Pleomorphomonas sp. T1.2MG-36: one gene and its partner. The protein of the gene in region 1 binds, or shares a complex with, the protein of each later gene. Links are inferred from orthologs where the notes say so. Each region holds a gene or a part of one and is shown in the gene's direction. Other genes may lie near its edges.

Region 1 (4,261 bases):
GCGTGAGGCGCCCGGCGGTGGAACAATGTGTTGATCCCATGCCTTTTCAACGCGTGCGGCGTCGCGCCGGCGGCCCTCCCGTGCGAAGGCTATCCGCAAAGGGGATGCCGCGCCCTCGGCAGCCGACGCCCGTCGTCCGGGGCTGCCGTGGCGCTCGCGTGGCGCCGTTCTGGATAGGTTGGACATGATCAAGCTCTCGAATGCCAATTTGGCCGCCCTGCCGGCCGACGTCGCCCGCCCCGCCTATGACCGAAGCAAGGTGACGGTCGGCATCGTCCACTTCGGCGTCGGCGGCTTTCACCGCGCCCATCAGGCCATGTATCTCGATCGGCTGATGAACGACGGCGAGGCGCTCGACTGGGGCATCTGCGGCGTCGGCGTCATGCCGTCCGACCGGCGCATGCGCGACGCCCTCACGTCGCAGGATGGCCTCTACACGCTGATGGTGAAGCCGGCGAGCGGCCACTATGAAGCGGCCGTCATCGGCTCCATCGTCGACTTTCTCTATGCGCCCGACGACCCCGAGGCCGTTCTCGAGATGATGGCGGCGCCGTCGACCCGCATCGTGTCGCTGACGATCACCGAGGGCGGCTACAACTTCCATCAGGTGACCGGCGAATTCGATCTCGGCAATGCCGACGTGGCGCACGATCTTGCCGCCGGCGCCGTGCCGAAGACGGTGTTCGGTCTGGTCGCCGAGGCGGTGCGCCGCCGCAGGGCGCGGGGCATCGCGCCCTTCACGGTGATGAGCTGCGACAACATCCAGAGCAACGGCGACGTGGCGAGGAAGATGTTCTGCGCCTTTGCCTACGCTAGGGATGCCGAACTCGGCGCCTTCATGGAGAGCCGCGTCGCCTTCCCCAACGCCATGGTCGATCGCATCACGCCGGTCACCACCGGCGACGACATCGCCGAAGTGGCCGGACGTTTCGGCATCGACGACGCCTGGCCCGTGGTGTGCGAGCCGTTCGCCCAATGGGTGATCGAGGACCATTTCCCGCTTGGCCGGCCCGCCTATGAAAAGGTCGGCGCGCAGATGGTGGCCGATGTGGTGCCCTACGAGCTGATGAAGCTGCGCCTGCTCAACGCCAGCCATCAAGCGCTCGCCTATCTCGGCTATCTGGCCGGCTACCGCTATGCGCACGAGGCGGCCGGCGATCCGCTGTTCGCCGAGTTCCTGCTCAACTACATGACGCTGGAGGCGACGCCGACGCTGTTGCCCGTCCCCGGCGTCGATCTCGATGCCTATCGCCGGACGCTGATCGAGCGCTTCTCCAATCCGGAGGTGCGCGACACGCTGGCCCGCCTCTGCGCCGAGAGTTCCGACCGCATTCCGAAGTTCCTGTTGCCGGTGGTGCATGCCCAGCTCAGATCGGGCGGCGATGTTTCCCGCTCGGCGGCGGTGGTGGCGAGCTGGGCTCGCTATGCCGAGGGCATCGACGAGCAGGGGCAGCCCATCGAGGTGGTGGACCGGCTGAAAGACAAGCTGATGGCGACCGCCTCGGGCAATCGCGCCAACCCCACGGCGTTCATCGAGAACCGCGAGCTGTTCGGCGATCTCGCCGACGACGCCCGCTTCGTCGCCGCCTATCGCGAGGCCCTTGCCTCGCTGCACGCGGTCGGCGCCTTGGAGACGGTTCGTCGCTATCGCTGACGCCCGTGCCGGCACAGCCCGTCGCCCTGTGATGAGCGGTGACAGGCTGTGCCGAGCCTTTGCAATGGGCCCATGCCAATGCGTATATGGCGGCCATGCGCTTTGAACCGTCTCTTCTCGACCAGATCCGGGCCCGGCTGCCGATCAGCCAGGTGGTGGGGCGGCGCGTCACCTATGACAAGCGCAAGAGCCAGCCGGCGCGCGGCGATTTCTGGGCCTGCTGCCCGTTTCATAAAGAGAAGACGTCGTCCTTCCACTGCGACGACCGGCGCGGCATCTACCATTGCTTCGGCTGCGGGGCGACGGGCGATCACTTCAAGTTCCTGACCGAGACGGAAGGGCTGACCTTCCCGGAGGCCGTCGAGCGGCTGGCCGAGGAGGCCGGCGTGCCGCTGCCCAAGGCCGACCCGCGCGACCGCGAGCGCGAGGCGGTGCGCGTCGACCTTGCCGGCGCCTGCGAGATCGCCGCCAAGTTCTTCGAGCAGAAGCTGCGCTCGCCGGAGGGCAAGCCGGCGCGCGACTACATGCTGAGGCGCGGCATTCTGGAGAAGACCTCCATCGAGTTCCGCTTCGGCTACGCGCCCGATGAGCGCGACGCCTTGAAGCGCCACCTGATCCAGAACGACGTCAAGGAGGAGACCGGCATCGCCGCCGGCCTGTTGATCAAGCCCGAGGACGGACGCGCCTCCTACGACCGCTTCCGTGGCCGGCTGATGATCCCCATCCACGACGAGCGTGGCCGCGTCGTCGCCTTCGGCGGCCGCACGCTCGACCCGGAGGGGCAGCCGAAATACCTCAATTCGCCGGAGACGCCGCTGTTCCACAAGGGGACGATGCTGTTCAACGTCCACCGGGCGCGCGAGGCGGCGCACAAGTCCGGCACGATCATCGTCACCGAAGGCTACATGGACGCCATCTCGGTCTATCAGGCCGGCATCCGCAACGTCACCGCCGCCCTGGGCACCGCCTTCACCGAGGATCATATCGCCCGTCTCTGGCGCTTCGCCGCCGAGCCGGTGATCTGCTTCGATGGCGACAAGGCCGGCGTCTCCGCTGCCCATCGGGCGATCGATCGCATCCTGCCGGCGCTCCGCAGCGGCTACTCGTTCAACTTCTGCTTCCTGCCGGGCGGCCAGGACCCCGACGACATCGTGCGGGCCGGCGGCGCTGACGCCTTCCTCGCCGAGGTGGCCAAGGCCCGGCCGCTTTCGGAAGTGCTGTGGGACCGCGAGGCGGCCGACGCCCGCGTCGACACGCCCGAGCGCAAGGCGGCGCTGGAGGCGCGCATCGACGAGCTGGTCCGCCAGATCAAGGACGACCGGGTGGCGCGGCGTTACCGCCTCGCCCTGCGCGTCAACATGTCCGAGCTGTTCTGGAGCCACGACCGGAAGGGGCGTGGCGAGGGGCGCGGAGAGTACAGGGGCGAAGGGCGCGGCGAGGGCAGGGGCGAGTTTCGCGGGGGCGAACGGCGCGAGAAGCAAGGTCTTGCCGTCGAGGCCGAACTCAAGCAGCCGAACGAGCCGGATCTTGCCAACATCGAGCGGGTGCTGCTCGGCCTCGCCGTCGAATATCCCGACCTCTACGAGGCCAACATGGAGCGGCTCGCCCGGCTGGACTTCCACGTGGCGGCGCTGGAGGATTTCAAGCGGGCGCTCTACCGCATCGCCGTCGATTTCGACGCCGACTCCGTCAGCGATTTCTACGAAGGCCTCGATGCCCGCTTCTATTTCGTGCTCAACGAGGTGCACGGCGACGAGATGAAACGCGAGGACGGTGTCAGCATCGGCCGTGGCCACAAGCTGCGCGAACGGCTGCCGATCCTGCGCTTCCACCCGCCGGAGAGCTTCGTCGAGACCTGCCTCGACCTTCTCATCGAGCGGCTGTGTCTCCGGGCGCTCTCCGCCGACATCGAACGCGACATGAAGACGGTGACGGCCGACACCGACGAGAGCTTCGCCGCCTACATCTACGAGCTGACGCGCGACCTCAACCGCCGCCGCGAGGAGCTGTTCCGCCGCGAACAGGAACTGGCCGAGGAAGCCAAGGCCATCCGCGACGCGACCACCGGCGGCGGCTCATCGCAATCCGCCCTGTGGAAGTGACCGAAATTCTACTGGGGCGGGCATCCCTGGGCATCCGCTTGGCCCGAAAAGTCTGCAACTTTTCGGGCGGATGCCCTTGGCTTAGAGCTCTGCGCTTCCGGTGCTCACGAACCTTAAGTTCGCTCCGCTCCGGTTCTCGAACTCGTCGCCATCTGCCGCACCCCAGCGAATTTCGGGCGATGCGCCCTTTGACTATGGCGACCTATATGGGCCGATCGCTCTATCCTGCCCGAGGTCCTCGCCTTCGCAAGGATGACAGCATTATATATAGGGATGACAATCGGTTAGGTGGGAGCTCTTTCATCGCGCTGTCATTTGCGACGCGTGCCGCTCATGCGGCATCAAGCTGTATGGCGCACACTCCAGCTGTTTCCCCTTTCTATCAAGTTGTCATCCTTGCGAAGGCGAGGACCTCAGGCCGGAAGGGGTGCAACGCTGATATAGCGCGCCCATGGATGCAGCGCGCAAAGATAGCGACGCAAGAAAGGCGGATCAGGCAGAAAGA
Region 2 (3,587 bases), on another replicon or contig:
CGCCGACCCGAGAAGACCTGCTGCCGGCTCTGCTTCTCTACATGCGCCTGATGCCCTTTGCGCTTGGCATGTTCTGGCTGGTCCTGACCGCTATCAATCTGTGGCTGGGTGGCCGCGTCGTACGTCTTTCGGGGCGCATGAAGCGCGGCGAGGACTCCATAGCCGAGACGCTGTCGCTGCCGATGTGGATGGCGGGCGTGTTCGTGGCCGCTGCCCTGCTTGCCGGTCTCGATGGTCCGCTCGGCCTCGTTGCCGGCGTCGTCGCAGGGGCTGCCGGCATGGGCTTCGCGATGGTCGGCTTCGCCGTTCTCCACGTTTTCATGCGCGGGAACCCGACGGCCCCACTCATTCTTGGCGTCACCTACGGCGCCACGTTCGTGCTCTCCATTCCTCTCATTCCGCTGGCCATCGCCGGCATTCTCGACGGTCCGCTTGGCCTCAGGGCCAAGCGACTTGGCAAACGACCGGGTGCCTGACGGCCTCGATCCGCACAACGGCGGCGACGCCGCAACAAACAGAACGGAGTAAACAAAATGAAGGTCATCCTTCTCGAGCGCATCGGCAAGCACGGCACCCTCGGCGAGACCATCAGGGTCCGCGACGGCTTCGCCCGCAACTACCTGCTGCCGCAGGGCAAGGCGCTGCGCGCCACCAAGGAAAACCAGGCCCGCTTCGACCGCGAGCGCGCCGCTCTCGAGGTCCGCAACGCCGAGCGCAAGTCCTCTGCCGAGCAGGTCAAGGTCGGCCTCGACCAGCGCTCCTTCGTCGTGGTCCGCCAGGCTGCCGAGACCGGCCAGCTCTACGGTTCCGTCGCCGCCCGCGACATCGTCGACATCCTGGCCGCCGCCGGTGAGACCGTCACCCGCTCGCAGGTGGACATCAACACGCCGATCAAGAACCTCGGCGTCCACAGCGTCGAGATCGTCCTGCACGCCGACGTTCGCGCCACCATCACCCTCAACATCGCCCGCTCCGAGGAAGAGGCCCTGCGCCAGGCCAAGGGTGAAGATGTCACCGCTGGCGCCCGCGAGGACACCTTCGTGCGCGAAGTCGGCTCGGTGCTCGACGACGAGGGCATGGACCGCGAGGAACTCTGAGCCGACTTCGGTTCTGAGTCTGCGAAAGCCAACAAGCCCCGGGATTCGCATCCCGGGGTTTTTGTTGTCGAAACAATGGCATGACGATTCTTTCGTTCAGCGTTGCCGCGAGACGAGAGTCAATGGGTATCATCGCAAATTCGATTCCCGTGTGAATTACGGGAACCGATGACAACTGCCGCATCCCGGCAGGGCGAGGCTTGATACTGTCCCTCCTTCATCCGTCAGCAGGAACACGTTCGTCCCATGTCAACCGTCCGCCGTGTCGAAGATCAGACTACCGCGCTCACCCGCAGCGCGCCGCACAATGTCGAGGCGGAGCGGCAGTTGCTGGGTGCCATGCTGATGAACAACGAGACGTTCTTCCGCGTCTCCGACTTCCTCGAGCCGCCGCATTTCTTCATCGAGCAGCACAAGGCGATCTACGAGAAGATCGGCCAGCTCATTCGCGGCGGCAAGGTCGCCTCGCCGATCACCCTGAAAACCTTCTATCCCGCCGATTATCAGATCGCCGAGATGCCGGTGACGCAGTATCTGCTGCGGCTCGCCTCCGAGGCGACCACCATCATCAACGCCGAGGACTACGGCCGCATCATCCACGACCTCGCCGTCCGCCGCGACCTGATCCGCATCGGCGAGGACATGGTCAACATCGCCTATGACGCGCCGATCGACATGCCGCCGCGCGCCCAGATCGAGGATGCCGAGCGGCGGCTGTTCGGCATCGCCGAGAGCGGCCGCTACGAGGGCGGATTCCATACCTTCTCCGACGCGCTGCGCGAGGCGATCGACATGGCCGCCGCCGCCTACCAGCGCGACGGGCATCTGTCGGGCATCGCTACCGGTCTTGCCGATCTCGATCGGACCATGGGCGGTTTGCAGCGGTCAGACCTGATCATCCTTGCCGCGCGTCCCGCCATGGGCAAGACGTCGCTGGTCACCAACATCGCCTTCAACGTCGCCAATGCCTACGAGGCGGCCGAGCAGCCGGATGGCTCGCTGAAGACCGTCAACGGCGGTATCGTCGGCTTCTTCAGCCTTGAAATGTCGTCCGAGCAGCTGGCGACGCGTATCCTTGCCGAGCAGTCGGAAGTGTCGTCGTCCGACATCCGCCGCGGCAACATCGACGAGAATCAGTTCGCCAAGCTGGCCGCCGTCGCCCAGCGCATGCAGACGCTGCCGCTCTACATCGACCACACCGGCGGCATCTCCATTGCCCAGCTCGCAGCGCGTGCCCGGCGCCTGAAACGCCAGCGCGGCCTCGACGTGGTCATCGTCGACTACCTGCAACTGCTATCTGGCTCCTCGAAGTCCGCCCAAGGCGGCCGCGTTCAGGAAATCACCGAGATCACCACCGGTCTCAAGGCGCTGGCCAAGGAACTGGCAGTGCCGATCATCGCCCTGTCGCAGCTGTCGCGTCAGGTGGAAAGCCGCGACGACAAGCGGCCCCAGCTTTCCGACTTGCGCGAATCCGGCTCGATCGAACAGGACGCCGACGTGGTGATGTTCATCTACCGCGACGAGTATTACCTGCAATCGCGCATGCCCAAGGAAGGCACCGAGGACTTCTTCAAGTGGCAGACCGAGATGGACCGCGTCACCGGCAAGGCCGAGGTGATCATCGGCAAGCAGCGCCACGGCCCCACGGGTACCGTGCAGCTCGCCTTCGACGCTTCGGTCACCCGCTTCTCCGATCTTGCCAAGGACGACTATCTGCCCGAGCGCTTCGAATGACGGTCGGTTCTTGAAATGACAAAGGCCCCGGCGGCGTTAAGCTCCGGGGCCTTCGCTTTTTGGTCGATGCACTTACTTGGCAGCGAGGAAATCGCCCACTTCGAGCAACACGAACTCGTTGTCATCCGCCTTGTCCACGGCGCGTCCGGCCGAGTACGGCAGGTTGTTGTCGTTGCCGACAATGATATGCGTGGCATCGACGACATCGACGTTCTCGATGGTGACGAAGGGCATCGTGTAGACACCGTTCACGGCGCCCTGCCTGGCCTTGCCGTCCGGATCGGCAATGTTCAACAGATCGATATAGCCGACCTTGCGCACCGCCTTGCCGACGTTGTCGTCACCGAAGGCTATCTTGTAGATGCGCTTGTGCTTGGCCGGCTTGTCGAAGCAGGTTGGCTCGGGCTTGGCCGGATCGGCACACGCCTTGTCGGCGAGGCCGGCGCCACCGTCGCGCTCGATCACTAGCGCCGTGCCCTCGTCGACCATGTTGAAGTCGCCGATGTTGGTGCCGGCGCCCGAGAAGGGATAGAGCCAGGAGCGGCCGGTCCAGGCCTTCTTGGCAACGTCGAACTCGATGATGCGGGTGGCGGTCGCACCGTCGGCCTGCTCGAACTTGCCGTCCCCAAGATAGAGCGGCCCCTCAAGCAGCGCATAGAGCTTGCTGCCATCCTTCGACTGGGCCAGCCCCTCGAAGCCGTTGGAACGGCGGAGATTGAAGGCCGGCAGCGGCTTGGTGGGGTCGGCCGTCAGAGC

What was found.
Region 2: the proteins of dnaG (region 1) and QQZ18_RS01575 are in contact, whole or in part, in a crystal structure (PDB 2R6A), measured with the Geobacillus stearothermophilus proteins. The link is inferred for Pleomorphomonas sp. T1.2MG-36 from one-to-one orthologs. Residues at the interface, in WP_049624496.1 of Geobacillus stearothermophilus: Lys456, Leu457, Leu458, Pro459, Ala460, Asn463, Ala464, Leu467, Leu535, Leu536, Ile537, Ala538, Gln544, Glu545, Asp548, Tyr549, His552; in WP_033016901.1 of Geobacillus stearothermophilus: Ser13, Glu15, Ala16, Gln18, Glu91, Leu92, Asp94, Ala95, Val96, Pro97, Thr98, Ala99, Ala100, Asn101, Tyr104, Tyr105, Ile108.

The regions. Positions count from the first base shown.
Region 1 is NZ_CATNLY010000051.1:252,505-256,765, forward strand. The notes cover bases 1,311-4,252. They hold dnaG (DNA primase), read left to right. Parts: upstream 1,311-1,749; coding sequence 1,750-3,756; downstream 3,757-4,252. Other genes in these bases: QQZ18_RS20465 (mannitol dehydrogenase family protein), read left to right, coding at 1,311-1,654. Outside these bases: more of QQZ18_RS20465, read left to right, coding at 185-1,310. UniProt on the Escherichia coli protein: RNA polymerase that catalyzes the synthesis of short RNA molecules used as primers for DNA polymerase during DNA replication.
Region 2 is NZ_CATNLY010000001.1:319,355-322,941, forward strand. Bases 660-3,587 are described here. They hold QQZ18_RS01575 (replicative DNA helicase), read left to right. Parts: upstream 660-1,343; coding sequence 1,344-2,831; downstream 2,832-3,587. Other genes in these bases: rplI (50S ribosomal protein L9), read left to right, coding at 660-1,097; QQZ18_RS01580 (esterase-like activity of phytase family protein), read right to left, coding at 2,904-3,587. Outside these bases: QQZ18_RS01565 (hypothetical protein), read left to right, coding at 1-476; more of rplI, read left to right, coding at 534-659. UniProt on the Escherichia coli protein: The main replicative DNA helicase, it participates in initiation and elongation during chromosome replication. Travels ahead of the DNA replisome, separating dsDNA into templates for DNA synthesis.